Regions from separate parts of the Streptomyces sp. NPDC079020 genome, predicted to be linked through region 1. Evidence: riboswitches for the same ligand, from Rfam matches in the RefSeq annotation. Region 1 holds a riboswitch; the other holds the start of a gene.
What was found. A riboswitch is a leader RNA that binds a small molecule or an ion and turns the genes downstream of it on or off. The one in region 1 is predicted to bind cyclic di-AMP.

Region 1 (7,286 bases):
ACCGCCTCGCGCTGACCCTCCACTACCGGATGCGTGACGACTCCGATGTGATCGAGCGCTGGACCACCGTCACCCACGCCGGCCCGGACGGCCCGCCCCTGGAACTGCTGCGCGCCGACGCGGCGACCTGGACGCTGCCGGCCCGGGAGAACTGGCGGCTGAGCCAGCTGCACGGCAGCTGGGCGGCGGAGTCCCGGCTGGTGCGGTCGGAACTCACGTACGGCGAGAAGATCCTCTCCAGCCGCCGCGGGCACACCGGGCACCAGCATCTGCCATGGGTGGCGCTGGACGCCGGCGGAGCCGCGACCGAGGAGCACGGGGAGGTGTACGGCTGCGCTCTGGGCTGGTCCGGTTCCTGGCGGATCGCCGTGCATCAGCTGCCCGACGGTCTCGTGCAGATCAACGGGGGCGCGGGCTACGACGAGTCCGGCCTGCTGCGGCTCGCGCCGGGTGAGTCGTACACCACACCCGTCTTCGCCGGCCTGTGGAGCCCGGACGGCTTCGGCGGGGCGAGCCGGGCCTGGCACGCCTGGCAGCTGGCCCATGTGATCCCGGACGCCAGCACGCCGCGGCCGGTGCTCTACAACTCCTGGGAGGCGACCGGCTTCGACATCTCCATGGAACAGCAGCGTGCGCTGGCCGTGCGCGCGGCGGAGATGGGCGTCGAGCTGTTCGTGGTGGACGACGCCTGGTTCGGGCGGCGCACCAGCGACCGGGCCGGGCTCGGTGACTGGACGCCCAACCCCGACCGGTTCCCCGGCGGGCTGCGGCCGCTCGCCGACGAGGTGCGCGGGCTCGGCATGCGGTTCGGGATCTGGGTCGAGCCGGAGATGGTCAACCCCGACAGCGATCTCTACCGGGCCCACCCGGACTGGGTGCAGCACTTCCCCGGCCGTACGCGGACCGAGTTCCGCAACCAGCTGGTGCTCAACCTGGCCAGGCCGGACGTACAGGAATACCTGTGGGAGCAGCTTGACGCGCTGCTCTCCAGCGCTCCGATCGACTATGTGAAGTGGGACTTCAACCGCTGCTTCACCGAGGCCGGCTGGCCGGGCGAGGAGTACCCGCAGAAGCTCTGGACCGCCCATGTGGAAGCGCTGTACGCGCTGCTCGACCGGCTGCGCGCCGCGCACCCGGGCGTGGCCTTCGAGTCCTGCTCGGGCGGCGGGGGCCGGGTCGATCTGGGCGTGCTCTCCCGCACCGATCAGGTGTGGACCTCGGACAACACCGACCCGCTGGACCGGCTCGCCATTCAGGAGGGCTTCGGGCAGATTCATCCGGCGCGGGTGATGGCGGCCTGGGTCACCGACAGCCCGAACGTCCAGCTGAACAACCGGGTGAGTTCGCTGCGGTTCCGCTTCGTCAGCGCGATGGCCGGGGTGCTCGGGGTCGGCGGCGACCTCACCGAGTGGAGCCCTGAGGAGCTGGCCGAGGCGCGGGACTGGGTGTCCCTCTACAAGGAGATCCGCCCGGTGGTGCAGCACGGGGCCCTGCACCGGCTCGCGGCGCCGCGCGGCGGGCTGAGCGCGGTGAGCTACGTGCTGGGCGAGGAGGTCGTGGTGCTGATGTGGCTTGAGGCACAGCGGTTCGGCCAGCGGCCGCCGGCCCTGCGGCTGCGCGGCCTGGACGCCTCGGCGACGTATGTCTGCCAGGACACCGGAGCGGAGTACCAGGGTTCGGTGCTGCTGCATCGCGGGCTGCACACCGGGCTGAGCGGCGACCTGGACGCCCGGGTGCTGAGGTTGCGTCAGAAGCGATGACCATGACATGTCCGTAATGGGGCGTTTAATAGAACGTGCCCTATTTATGGGAGAGATGATGGCCCGCTGGTGAGCGGGATCATATCCGTGACGGTGTGTGGTGGCGGCGCCCGGGAGCGATCCGGGCGCCGCGCGGAATGCCAAGATCCGTAATCCACGGAGTGTGACGGGAATTCCGGACCGAAATTGAATCGGGGATTCCGGCAGGCAACCGATGGCTTGTTCCTGTCGTCCTGACTCGTTTACGGTCACCGTCAATCCGGACGGATCGCCTAATCCTGCCGCCGCCCGGAATTCACACCCACCCACACTCGTGTGGCAGGAGCGGGGGACCCAGGTAAGCCGCCGGCCCGGAGAGATCCGGACCGGCTCGGGGTGAAGTCGCCGAGAGCGACCGGGCATCTCCAGCCCGAACCCGACAGCTCACCTCGTAGGCGCCGGAGAGGAATTCCCCCATGCCCGCAACGGGTAAGCACCGTCGTACGAAGACCGGCCCGATCGTCCGCGGTGTCCTCGCCGCAGGGACCGGCGGCGCCGTCCTCGCCCTCCCGCTGATCGGTGCCACCGGAGCGCACGCCGCGGAGAAGGCCGCGCCCACCGCCGCCTCGGTCGCCGCCGCGCACACCGCCCCGGGTGCCGCGGCCACCGCCCACGGCGCCTCGAAGTCCTACTCCGTGGTCTCCGGCGACTACCTCTCGAAGATCGCCGCGGAGCACAAGCTCAAGGGCGGCTGGCAGAAGCTGTACCAGGACAACCGCGAGGTCGTCGGCGAGAACCCGAGCCTGATCTTCCCCGGCATGAAGCTGACCCTCGGCGCCGAGGCGTCCGGTTCCGCCGATGCCGCGCAGTCCGCGCCGGCCCCGTCGAAGGCGGAGCCGAAGAAGGCCGCCCCCGCCGCCCCGGCGGCCCCGAAGGTGCAGTCGGCCCCGAAGGCCGCCTCCTCCGCGGGCTCCTCGGCCCCGTCCTCCGAGGCCGGAAAGTCCACCACCTCCACGAGCACCAGCGCCTCCCAGAGCAACAGCTCCGGCTGGACGACCCCGGTGGCCAACGCCAACGTCACCACCCAGTACCGCGCCTCCGGCGCCAGCTGGTCCAGCGGCTACCACACCGGCTCGGACTTCCAGGCCGCGTCGGGCACCGTCGTCCGCGCCATCGGTCCGGGCACCGTGGTCTCGGCCGGCTGGAGCGGCTCGTACGGCAACGAGGTCGTCATCAAGCACGCCGACGGCATGTACTCCCAGTACGCGCACCAGTCCTCGCTCAGCGTCTCCGTGGGCCAGACCGTCACCGGCGGCCAGCAGATCGGCCTCTCCGGCTCCACCGGCAACTCGACCGGCCCGCACCTCCACTTCGAGGTCCGCACCGGCCCGAGCTACGGCTCGGACGTCGACCCGGTCGCGTACCTGCGCCAGCACGGCGTCTCCATCTGATGGAGCGGTGACGGCCGGACATGAACAGGGGCGGTGCGCGTCGGCGCACCGCCCCTGTCCTTATTCCGGCTTTACCAAAAACTGACCGGGTGGTCTATCTCACCACCCGTCAACCCCGTATTACGGTCGCGTAGGTCACATTCGACGGTGCAGGATATGCGCTTGTGGCAGACGATTCGAGAAACAATCAACCAGAGATCATCGGGTCGTACGCGGCGATTGGCGACAGCTTCACCGAAGGAGTCGGAGACCCCGGCCCCGACGGGGCCTTTGTCGGCTGGGCGGACCGGTTCGCGGTCCTGCTGGCGGACCGGCTCCCGGTCCCCGACACCGCGACGAGCCCGGAGGATCCCGCGCACGGGAATTTCCGGTACGCCAATCTCGCCGTACGCGGACGCCTCCTCGACCAGATAGTCGAGGAGCAGGTCCCCCGCGCCAAGGAGCTGGCCCCCGAGCTGGTCAGCTTCTGTGCGGGCGGCAACGACATCATCAGGCCGGGCACCGACCCCGACGATCTGGCCGAGCGCTTCGAGCGCGCGGTCGCCGATCTGAGCAACGCGGTCGGCACCGTCATGATCACCACCGGGTTCGACACCCGCGGTGTGCCGGTGCTGCGGCACATGCGCGGCAAGATCGCGACGTACAACGTCCATCTGCGGTCCATCGCCGACCGCTACCACTGCCCCGTCCTGGACCTGTGGTCGCTCCGCTCGGTGCAGGACCGGCGCGCCTGGGACGACGACCGGCTGCACCTGTCCCCCGAGGGCCACACCCGCGTCGCGCTGCGCGCGGCACAGGTGCTCGGTGTGGACGTGCCCGCCGATCCGGATCAGGCCTGGCCGCCGCAGGCACAGCGCGGCACCTTCGAGGAACGGCGCGACGACATCCACTGGGCGCGCGAATACCTGGTCCCGTGGATCGGGCGGCGGCTGCGCGGCGAGTCCTCCGGCGACCATGCCGAGGCCAAGCGCCCCGACCTGCTTCCCCTCTGACCCGACCTGCTTCCCCTCTGGGGGGACCGCCCTCACGGCGCCTCGCGCAGGACCGTCAGGGGCAGGGCACGCCGGGCCGGGCTCGGTACCACGAGCCCGGCCGGCGGCGTGGCCGGACGGCCCGGAGCCGGTATCCGCTCCAGCACCCCGCCCGCGAACACGTCGTACAGCGGCAGCGTCTCCAGATGCACATAGCCGATGTGGCAGTCGCACACATCGAGCGGGCAGCCCTGCGGACCGAGCGCCCGGCGGTAGCTGCCGTCGTAGAGATTGCCCAGCTCCGCGCGGACGAAGTGACACCGCCGCACGGTGCCGTCACCGTCCACGGAGATGACCGACTCACCCGTGCGGCAGGGCAGCCCGGCCGACCGGTGCGGATGCCTGCTGTACGGGAACAGCGGGTCCAGCGCCGTCCAGCGGTCCGCCTCCTCGTCCGTGTAGGTGTGCCCCTCGGCGGCGTTGACCCAGAGATAGACCTCCTCGGGCAGCGCCGCCCGCAGCCGCCGCGCCTCGTCGAGATGGGCGTCGAAACCGACCACGCCCACGCTGTAGCGCACCCCGCGAGCGGTGAGCTCCCGGCACTTGCCGAGGAAACGCTCGTACGGCGTCTGACCCGGGTGGTACGTGCACCACAGCGCGACCCGGTCCGTGTCGGCCCCGGCCAGCCAGTCCGTGCGGCCGCTCAGATTGGTCTGGATGGCCACCCGGCCGATGTGCGGCAGCCGCGACAGATCGGCCAGCGCCCGCCGGTACCAGGACCTCACCAGACCCTCGCCCCACGGTGTGAACAGCACGGACAGCCGGTCTCCGGTCTGCGCCGCGGCCCACGCGGTGAACCGCTCCAGCGCCGCCCGGTCCGCCGTCAGCTGTTCCCGGCTGTCGCGCCGCTTGGCGAACGGGCAGTACGGACAGTCGTAGTCGCAGGAGGACAGCGGGCCCCGGTAGAGGATCGTCAGGTCCATGGCGGCAGTCACTTCCGTTCGTACGCGGCCATCGCGGCCCGTACCGCAGGGGAGAACAGCTCGGGGCCCAGCGCGTCGGAGTGGGCCAGCCCCTCGGGGGAGAGCCGCAGCAGATCGCCGCCGGCGCTCCCGTCCAGCCAGCCGCGCGCCGCGAAGCGGTCCAGCTCGGCCGGGAAGTCCTCGCGCGGATCCGTGCCGAACCGCTGCCGGTACTCCTCGGTCCGCAGGCCCACGGCCTGGAGCAGCGACTGGAGGAGATGACGCCTGCGCGCCTCGTCGGCGTCCACATACCGGCCCACCTCGGCCCGGGAGAAGTCCTCGGTCGCGGTGAACCCGTCGATGATGCCGCGGATCTCCCGCATCTCCACCGCGTAGTCGAAGGAGTAGTGCAGCGAAGCGGTGTACGAGCGGGCACCGCAGCCCAGACCGATCATGCCGTCGGTCTGGCAGGCGTAGTCGTCCCGGCCCTCCGCCGGGGCGTCGGCACGGCGGAACATCCGCATCGACACCTGCTCGTAGCCATGGGCGAGGAGATGGTCGCGGCCGGTCCGGTAGAGCCGCAGCCGCTGTTCGTCCCAGGCGTTCGCGGCATGCTCCTCGGCCGCCGGGTCCACCGCCGCCCCGAGACGGCCGAGGCCGGTCAGCGGGCGTACGTAGAGCGGGTAGAGGTAGAGCTCCTCGGGGCGCCAGGCCAGCGCGGCGTCCAGGGAGGTGCGCCAGCTCCGCTCGGTCTGCCCGTCGATGCCGTAGATCAGGTCGATGTTGAGGACCGGTATCCGGGCGTCACGGATCCGGCCGAGGGCCGCCTCCACATCGGCGCGGTGCTGCGGGCGGACCGCCGCGCGGGCCTCGGCGTCGACGAAGCTCTGCACACCGATGCTGATCCTGGTCGTGCCGCGGTCGGCGAGCACGGCCAGCCGGTCCGCCGTGGCGGTCGAGGGCGAGGTCTCCACGGACAGCGGCACCGCGCGAAGGTCGGCGCCCATCCGCTTCTCCGCGATGTCGCAGAGCCGCTCCAGCTCGCCGGCGGTCAGGAAGGTCGGCGTACCGCCGCCGAACGCGGCGGCGGCGAACCGCACCGGCTCCTGATCGCCCAGCGCGTCGCGGACGGCCGTCGCCTGCCGGTCCAGCGCGTCGAGATAGCGCGTGGTCAGCTCGTCGGGAGCGCCGATCCGGGTGAACAGATTGCAGAAGCCGCAGCGGACCTCGCAGAACGGTATGTGGAGATAGAGGGAGAGCGCGTCCTTGGGCTCCGCCGCCCACAGCTCACGCAGCGCGGGGCGGCCGGTGAGCGGCCGGTAGGCCGTCTTGTGCGGATAGGCGTAGACGTAGCTCTCGTACGGCCTGACGGCGGGCAGGGTCGGGCTGGTCATCATGCGTCCCCGGGCTCAAGGAAGAAGTGGGCGTACGGCACGGTCCAGACGGCTTCGTGGCCGAGCCGGTGGCCGGTGAAACCGTCGTCCCCGTAGGCCGTGCCATGGTCGGAGCAGACGATCGCGAAGCAGCGGCGGCGGCTGCTCGCGGCGGCGAAGAGCCGGCCGATGTGCCGGTCGACGTACTCCAGGGCGGCGGCGTGCGTGGCACGGGAGTCGCCCGCCTCGTGGGTGGCGCCGGGCCGGTGGAACCAGTTGGGCTGGTGCAGCGCCGACACATTGACGAACAGGAAGAGCCGCCGCTCCGGCGGGAGTCCGGCCACGACCTCCTCGGCCCGGGTCACCTGCTCCTCGAAGGAGGTGGGCGAGGCGACGCCGAACCCGGGCTCCCAGTGGCTCTCCTGGAACATGCCGGGCAGCACCGATCCGAGCGGCCCCTGCCGGTTGAAGAAGCCGACGCCGCCGATGCACACCGTGCGGTAGCCCTCGTCGGCCAGGGCGGACACCAGGTCGGGGGTGTCGAAGACGAAGGTGCCGTCCGCCGTCGTCTCGCTGCCCGCGAACCGCGCCGCGAACAGCCGCGGATGCGGCCCCGGGGAAGCGGGGGTCGGCAGGAACCCGGCGAAGATCGCCTGGTGCGAGGCGTAGGTGAAACTCCCCGGTGCGTGCCGCTTCTCCCAGACACCACCGGGCAGATGCCGGGCCAGATGCGGAATGCGTCCGGCGGCGGCCAGCTCCACGGCGACGTCGTAGCGCAGGGTGTCGAGAG
Region 2 (7,286 bases), on a different contig from region 1:
ATGGGCATGCACGCCCTGTGGAACGGCTCCTCCGCCTTCGGGCCGTACGGCTTCTACGCGGTGTACGGGATCTTCATGGTCCCGGCGTTCGGGCTGGTGACCTGGCTGGCCGTCTTCACACGCCGGCGCGAGCTGCGCACGCTCTCCGCCGAGCTGCCCGCGTACGCGGCGGCCGGCTGGCTGACCCCGGTCGAACCGCTCGCGCTCTCCTCGATGCGGGCGCGCGGCATGGCCCGTGATCTGGCCCGCCACTGGCACGGCCACCCCGACCGGGCCCGCGGCCGGGCGGCGGCGCGGGCGGTCGCCGAGTACGAGTCGTTCGCGACGTCCCTGGCCGGGCTGCGCCGCAGGGCCCGCCTGGACTCGGCGGGCCCGGACTTCGCCGGGCGGGAGCGGGAGCTGCTGCACCACCTGTGGCAGCGCCGGGAGATCGCCGGTCCGGCTCTGACGTACGCGGCCCACGCCACCGTCCGGCCGCACACATACCCCCGCCACCCGGTCGCGCCGCACGGCGGGCAGTTCCCGCAGCAGCAGTACGGGCCCGCGTACGCGTCTGCGGAGCCGGGTCCGTACGCGTCTCCGGGGCCGGGTCCGTATCCGCACGCGACACCGGGGCCGCACGCGACACCCGGGCCGTACGCGACACCCGGGCCGTACGCGACACCGGATCCGCAGCAGTACGGGCACGCGGGACAGCCGTACGCGGGTCGGTTCCCGCCCCAGCAGTACGGGCCCGCACCGCACGCGACCCCGCCCCAGCAGTACGGCGGCCCCAACCCGTATCTGCGCCCCCCGCAGTAACCGTCGGCGCCCCCGCACCCGGCCGGCGGGACCGGGCCGGCCGGGTGCCGGGCCAGCCGGGTGCCGGACCGGCCGGGTGCCGGACCGGGTGCCGGGCCCGGCCGGTCCCGCCGTGGATCAGGCCGACGCCTCGGTGAGCGCGGCGATTTCCTGGTCCGTCAGGTGCAGGCCGGCCACCGCGACCAGTGCGGGCAGCTGCTCGACCGTGCGGGCGGAGGCGATCGGTGCGACGACGGTCGACCGCGCGGCCAGCCAGGCCAGGGCGACCGTCGCGATCTCGGCCTCGCGCTCCCGCGCGATCGTGTCGAGCGCCGCCAGCACCCTGCGGCCCTGTTCCGACTCCAGGTGCCGCCCCGCGCCCTCGGCCCGCGGGCTGTCGACCGACGTACCCGGACGGTACTTTCCGGTGAGGAAGCCCGAGGCCAGGGCGAAGTACGGGACGGCGGCGAGCCCGGCGCGGGCGGCGGTGTCCTGGAGGGCGCCCTCGTAGGTGTCGCGGGAGACCAGGTTGTAGTGCGGCTGGAGGGCGACGTAACGGGCCAGGCCCTCGCGCTCGGAGAAGTCCAGGGACGCCCGGAGCCGCTCCGGGCTGATGTTGGAGGCGGCGATCTCGCGCACCTTGCCGTCCTTCACCAGCTGGTCGAGGGCCGTGATGATCTCCTCGACCGGGACGGTCTCGTCATCGAAGTGCGTGTAGTACAGGTCGATGTGGTCGGTGCCGAGCCGGCGCAGCGACTCCTCGGCGGCGGCCTTGACGGTGGTGGCGGAGAGCCCCTTGTACGAGGGGTGGGCGCCGACCTTGGTGGCGACGACGATGTCGGACCGGTTGGCACGCGAGGCGAGCCACTTGCCGATGACGGTCTCCGACTCGCCGCCCTCGTTGCCGGGGACCCAGGCGGAGTAGGAGTCGGCGGTGTCGATGAAGTTGCCGCCGGCCGCGGCGTACGCGTCCAGCACCGCGAAGGACTGTGCCTCGTCCGCCGTCCAGCCGAAGACATTGCCGCCGAGGGCGAGGGGGAAGACCTGAAGGCCGGAGGAACCGAGCGGGCGAAGAGACGTCACAGAAGTCATGCAGAGTTCAACGAGAGCACCCTGTGACGCTATTCCACGACAACGGACCGGCAGCCCTGACGTCGGGGGGTGTGCGTCAGGGCTGCCGGGGTTCGGGGGCGCCCGGTGAGGGCGCGGTGGGAGAGCGATGCGGGGGCGGAAGCGGGGACGGGGCCCGGAGCCTGCCGGGCGACCTCCGACCGGAGGTCACCCAACGGGTCCTCAGACCGTGAGTCCCTTGCTGCGCAGCCAGCTCATCGGGTCGATGGCCGAGCCGCCCGGGGTGTGGACCTCCAGGTGGAGGTGGGCGCCGGTGACGTTGCCGGTGGCGCCGACACGGCCGATGGTGTCGCCCGTGCTGACCTTCTGACCGGCCGACACGTTCATCGAGGACTGGTGGCAGTACCAGACCTCCGTACCGTCATCGAGCACCAGGACCGTGCGGTAGCCGTACGCGCCGGAGTATCCGGCGGACTTCACCGTGCCGCTGTGCACGGCCTTGACCGGGGTGCCGCTCTGCGCCGCGAAGTCGAGCCCGGTGTGGTGGCCGGAGGACCACATCGTGCCGGACTGACCGTAGGTCGAGGTGATGCTGTACGAGGAGGTCGGCAGCGCGTAGCTGGCGGCGAGCTTGGCGAGGCGCTCGGCCTCCGCCTTCTTCTTCGCCGCTTCCTCCGCCTTCTTCTTCTCGGCGGCGACCTTGGCCTCGGCCTTGTCCTGCTGCTTCTTGGCCTCGGCGGCGGCCTTCTCGGCTGCCGCCCTCTCCTCCGCGGCCTTGGCCTCGGCGTCGGCGCTGGCCTGCTGCTGCTCGGCCTGCTGGAGGATGCGGGCGCGGAGTGCCTCGCCCGGGTCGGTCGCGCCCTGCTCCGCCTCGGCGTCGGTGATGCCTGCGGAGGTGAGCGGCGCGGTCGCGACCGGCTTCTTGTCCTCCTCGTCGGAGAGGAAGGAACCCACGCCGGGAAGGGACTTGGCGTCGGGGAGACTGGCCGCGAGGGAATCGGGAAGAGATATGGAGACCGGCGGCTTGCTCTGCGCGGTGGCCATGCCGCCCGCTCCGACGGCCGCGATGACACCGACCCCGAGGACGGTGGAGCTACGGGCGAGTCCCCGCTGCTTGGCTACGCGGTGCCTGCCGCGCACGGGCCGGATGGACTCCTCGGTGGGATTCCATTCCTCCCAGGTCCTGTCCGGGTCACCGAAGTTGCCGGTGGCGAAGGGTGACGGGGCCTCGGGGGCAGGCTTGTTGGACGCCACGTGGGCGCACTCCTTTCCTTCCTTCTCGCCTACCGGGTTAGCTGACGGGTTCGGAGCAGGAAGGTCTCCTACGGGCCCCTCCGTCTCTGACGAGACACAGGTGTCCGATTCACCCCATGTAGGTGGTTCCCCGGTTCCCTTGCGGGATTCGGCGCTCGCGCACGGTGCCGCCTCTTGCGACGACTGGGACGACCGCGCTGCGTTATCGAACGTTAATAGACGGACGGCTCCTATTCCAAGCTCTTCCCGTTGATCGTTCGCGACTTTGGCATGGACTTACAGGGTGCAACCGGCTCGAATCGGACGAGTAGAGCACGATTGGATCACTACTTGGTTTCTGACATTGCGTCAAATGTTATGCGGAGCGGCGTCCTTCGACTACGCACCGTGGTATCGCCCGGCAACCGGCGCGCGCCCGTCCCCGCGTCCCGTCCGCATGTCACGCCCACAGGACCCGCCCCCGCGTCCCGTCCGCATGCCCCGCTCATTCATCGCCCCGGCCCACGATCCTCACGGTCGTCCGGCGTTCCGGCTGTCCCTCAGCGGGCCTTCCCACCGCGAGAAGTGCCATGTCGTCAGTGGACCGGCCGCCGGTGTGCAGCCGGACGTCGTCGGTGAGCGCGGAGAGCAGCTCCTCGGGCCCGGGGAAGATCCGGCCCCGCAGCCGGGCCGCCGGGTCGTAGAAGGCCCCGGACGCGTCCCGCGCCTCGGAGAGGCCGTCCGTGAACAGCAGCAGGGTCGCCCCCGGCGGCAGCCCCCACTCGTCGGCCCGGTCCGGCCACGCACCCAGGTTCATCCCGAGCGGCAGCGCGGGCACGGTCGGCGACAGCACCTCCAGCGCCCCGTCCGCGTGGAGCAGGATCGGTTCGGGGTGCCCCCGGTTGACGATGCGCAAGGAGAGGGAGCCGCGCGGAATCTCGACGAGCACCGCCGTGATGAACCCTTCCATCGCGTCGAGCCCGCCGCGCCGGGTGCCTTCCCGCGCCAGCGCCCGTTCCAGCCGCTGGGCGACCCCCTCCAGCGAACGCTCCTGCTCGGCGGCCTCCCGGAACGCGCCGATGATCACCGCCACCGCCTCGACCGCGTCGAGCCCCTTGCCCCGTACGTCCCCGAGCACCAGACGTACGCCGTGCGGGGTGTCCGCCACGGCGAACAGGTCACCGCCGACGAACTCGTCCGCCTGGGCCGCCTCGTACCGTGCGGCGACATGCAGTCCGCCGATGCGGTCGTCCGGTGTCGGCAGCACGGCCCGCATGGCGGTCTCCGCGATGAAGCGCGCCGAGGCCAGCTGCTCGTTGCCGCGCCGCACGACACCGTTGATGACGAGGGCGAGCACCGAGGCGGTGAGCACGGTGATCAGCTCGGTGACCGGAGCGGCCCGGGTCAGCGTCCCCGCGTACAGGTGCAGCACGAGGACGGCCAGGACCGAGGCCACGCCGGTCCGGACGGTGCTGGCCAGGCTGAAGAACGGGGCGGCCATCAGCGGCGCCGCCACGAACAGCGGTACGGCGGTGAAGGTCGGCGGGGTCCCGACGTCGAAGAGCAGCCCGCCGCCGATCATCAGGGCGGGCAGCGCGCGGACGAACCGGCGAGCCCCGACGCCCCCGGCCGGCCCCCGGCCACCACCGCGGGCCGGGAAACCGAAGGAGGGGAGCACGCGCCCGCGCACCGGAAAGGCCGAACGCCAACGGCTCCGGGCGCCGGGCAGCCCGACAGGTCTCCCGCGCCGCCTGTCCCGCTTCCCCACCTGTGCACTCCTGCCCGGTCCATCCACGGCTGCGGACCGTACCGCGCCCCGTCCAGGCTTGCCGGAGCCGCGCCGTGCGGCGACTCCTCATCGGCCAAAGGGGGGAGCGTGCGGGGCCGGGGCCTCCGGAGGTCAGTCGGAGAGCCGGTGTTCCGCGTAGATCGTCAGCGCATCCCGTACGAAGGCGGCGGTGCCGTCCCCGTACCGATCGTAGTTCTTCGCGAAACGCGGATCGGCGGCATACATCTCGCCCAGCCCCTTCACATACGCCCTGCCGGGCGCTTCCGCATCCGCCAGCCAGGCGCAGTGCCGCCGCGCGATGTCCTGCACCGCCCCGCTGCCGGCGGCGAGGCCGTCCTCCCTGGCCCGCCCGTAGTCCCGGGCGATGGACTCGTGCTCCGCCAGGTGCGCCTTCCGCCCCGCCGCGCCCAGCGAGCGCCACCACCGGTCGCCGCGCTCGTACGCGTCACGGCCCCAGCGCTCGGTCACCTCCTGCTCGTGGACGGTGTGATCGAAGCCGTCGAGCACTTCTTCCGCCATGAGTTCCCTCCCCTCCTCCGTCTTGTGGAGAGTGGTCCGCACCGACGCGATCTGCCGCCCGATGCGCTCCCGTTCCTGCTCCAGCAGCCTCAGATGCGTCCGCAGAGCCACGGCCGTGTCCCGCTGCCCCTCCAGCACGTCCTTGATCGCGGGCAACGGCAGCCCCAGCTGCCTCAGCAGCAGGATGCGCTGGAGCCGGACGAGGGCGTCCTGGTCGTAGTAGCGGTAGCCGTTGCTCCCGACCCTGCTCGGCATGAGGAGACCGAGGTCCCCGTAATGCCGGAGCGTGCGGCTCGTGGTGCCGGCCTTTCTGGCGATTTCCTGGATGGACCACTCCATGCGGGAAAAGCTAGATCCTTACGTTGCGTCAAGGTCAAGCCGGAGGACGCGGCACGCTCGAAGCCGGCGGATACGCAGCACGGACCCGGCGGATGCGGCACGCACGGACCCGGATACGGCACACGGGTCCGGAAACGACTCGGGCCCGGCACGCTGTATGCGTACCGGGCCCGGTCCTTCAGTAGCGGGGACAGGATTTGAACCTGCGACCTCTGGGTTATGAGCCCAGCGAGCTACCGAGCTGCTCCACCCCGCGTCGTTGAATGCAACTCTACGGCATGCCGGACGCGCTCCTGACCACCTGGCACTTCGGACCTCCGGCACGACCCCCTCGCCGCGGCCCTCGCCGCGGACCTCGCCGTGCGCGCGCCCAGTGCGCCGGACGTCCATGTGCCGCCACCGCCCGGGGTGATCGGCCGTGCCGGGGTGATCGCCGTGCCCGGGGGGCCGGAGAATTGCGGGACCCGTGGACCGGCGAGAGGCTGGTGATACAGCCTTGCGGTGTCCGACCGCACCCGCGGCTCCCGGGGTGCCGAATCGCCGGCGTACGTCCGGCCGATCAGCGACAGACGGCGGGGGAAGGAGCCGGGTGTGTGTCGCGGTCCGCGCCACACCGAGGAGAAGGCCATGGACGGTGCCACGCTCGAAACCATGAGAACCGCGTTGCGCGGACCGGTGATCGGCCCCGAGGACCCGGACTACACGCAGGCGCGCACCATCTACAACGCCATGATCGACCGTCGGCCCTCGGCCGTCGTGCGGTGCTCCGACGCGGCCGACGTCATGGCCGCGGTGGACTTCGTACGGGAACACGGTCTCGAAGCGGCCGTCATGGGCGGCGGACACAGCGGTGCGGGCCTGTGCCTGGTGGACGACGGGGTCACCATCGACCTCTCGCCGATGCGCGGCGTGCGCGTCGACCCGGCCGCGAGGACGGCACAGGTCGGCGGCGGCGCCCAGCTCGGCGACCTCGACCACGCCGCCCACGCCTTCGGCCTCGCCACCCCGGCGGGCATCATGTCGACGACCGGCGTCGGCGGCCTCACGCTCGGCGGCGGGCACGGCCACCTCACCCGTGCGTACGGGCTGACCGTGGACAGTCTGCTCTCCGCCGACGTGGTGCTCGCCGACGGCAGCTTCGTCACCGCGAGCGGGACCGAGAACGCCGACCTGTTCTGGGCGCTGCGCGGCGGAGGCGGGAACTTCGGCATCGTCACCTCGTTCGGCTTCCGGCTGCACCCGGTGGACACCGTCGGCGTCGCGGTCACGCTGTGGCCGCTCGACCTGTTGCACGAAGTGCTGCGGTGGTACCGCGAGTTCCTGCCTGCGGCACCGGACGAACTGAACGGTTTCTTCGCCACGCTGACCGTCCCGCCCGGCCCGCCCTTCCCCGAGGAGATCCACGGTCTGCCGATGTGCGGTGTCGTCTGGTGCTCGACCGGCGACCCCGACGGACTCGACGAGGCCCTGACCGCCGTGAACGAACCGGGCCCGCCCGTCTTCCACTTCACGACGCCGATGCCCTACCCCGCGCTCCAGACCATGTTCGACGAGC

Region 2: it holds a riboswitch for cyclic di-AMP, as region 1 does, so the genes downstream of both, ACIGJO_RS33055 (M23 family metallopeptidase) here and ACIGJO_RS16640 (peptidoglycan DD-metalloendopeptidase family protein) in region 1, are expected to answer to the same signal.

The regions. Positions count from the first base shown of each region.
Region 1 covers NZ_JBITUB010000007.1:113,831-121,116, reverse strand. The annotation lists gene ACIGJO_RS16645 (alpha-galactosidase) at 1-1,760, shown strand, start outside; cyclic di-AMP (ydaO/yuaA leader) riboswitch at 2,053-2,210, shown strand; gene ACIGJO_RS16640 (peptidoglycan DD-metalloendopeptidase family protein) at 2,216-3,190, shown strand; gene ACIGJO_RS16635 (SGNH/GDSL hydrolase family protein) at 3,355-4,182, shown strand; gene ACIGJO_RS16630 (STM4011 family radical SAM protein) at 4,215-5,144, opposite strand; gene ACIGJO_RS16625 (STM4012 family radical SAM protein) at 5,153-6,517, opposite strand; gene ACIGJO_RS16620 (STM4013/SEN3800 family hydrolase) at 6,517-7,286, opposite strand, start outside.
Region 2 covers NZ_JBITUB010000024.1:67,244-74,529, reverse strand. The annotation lists gene ACIGJO_RS33065 (PrsW family glutamic-type intramembrane protease) at 1-801, shown strand, start outside; gene ACIGJO_RS33060 (aldo/keto reductase) at 919-1,863, opposite strand; gene ACIGJO_RS33055 (M23 family metallopeptidase) at 2,074-3,105, opposite strand; cyclic di-AMP (ydaO/yuaA leader) riboswitch at 3,117-3,269, opposite strand; gene ACIGJO_RS33050 (PP2C family protein-serine/threonine phosphatase) at 3,590-4,762, opposite strand; gene ACIGJO_RS33045 (TipAS antibiotic-recognition domain-containing protein) at 4,985-5,731, opposite strand; tRNA gene ACIGJO_RS33040 (tRNA-Met) at 5,914-5,987, opposite strand; gene ACIGJO_RS33035 (FAD-binding oxidoreductase) at 6,359-7,286, shown strand, end outside.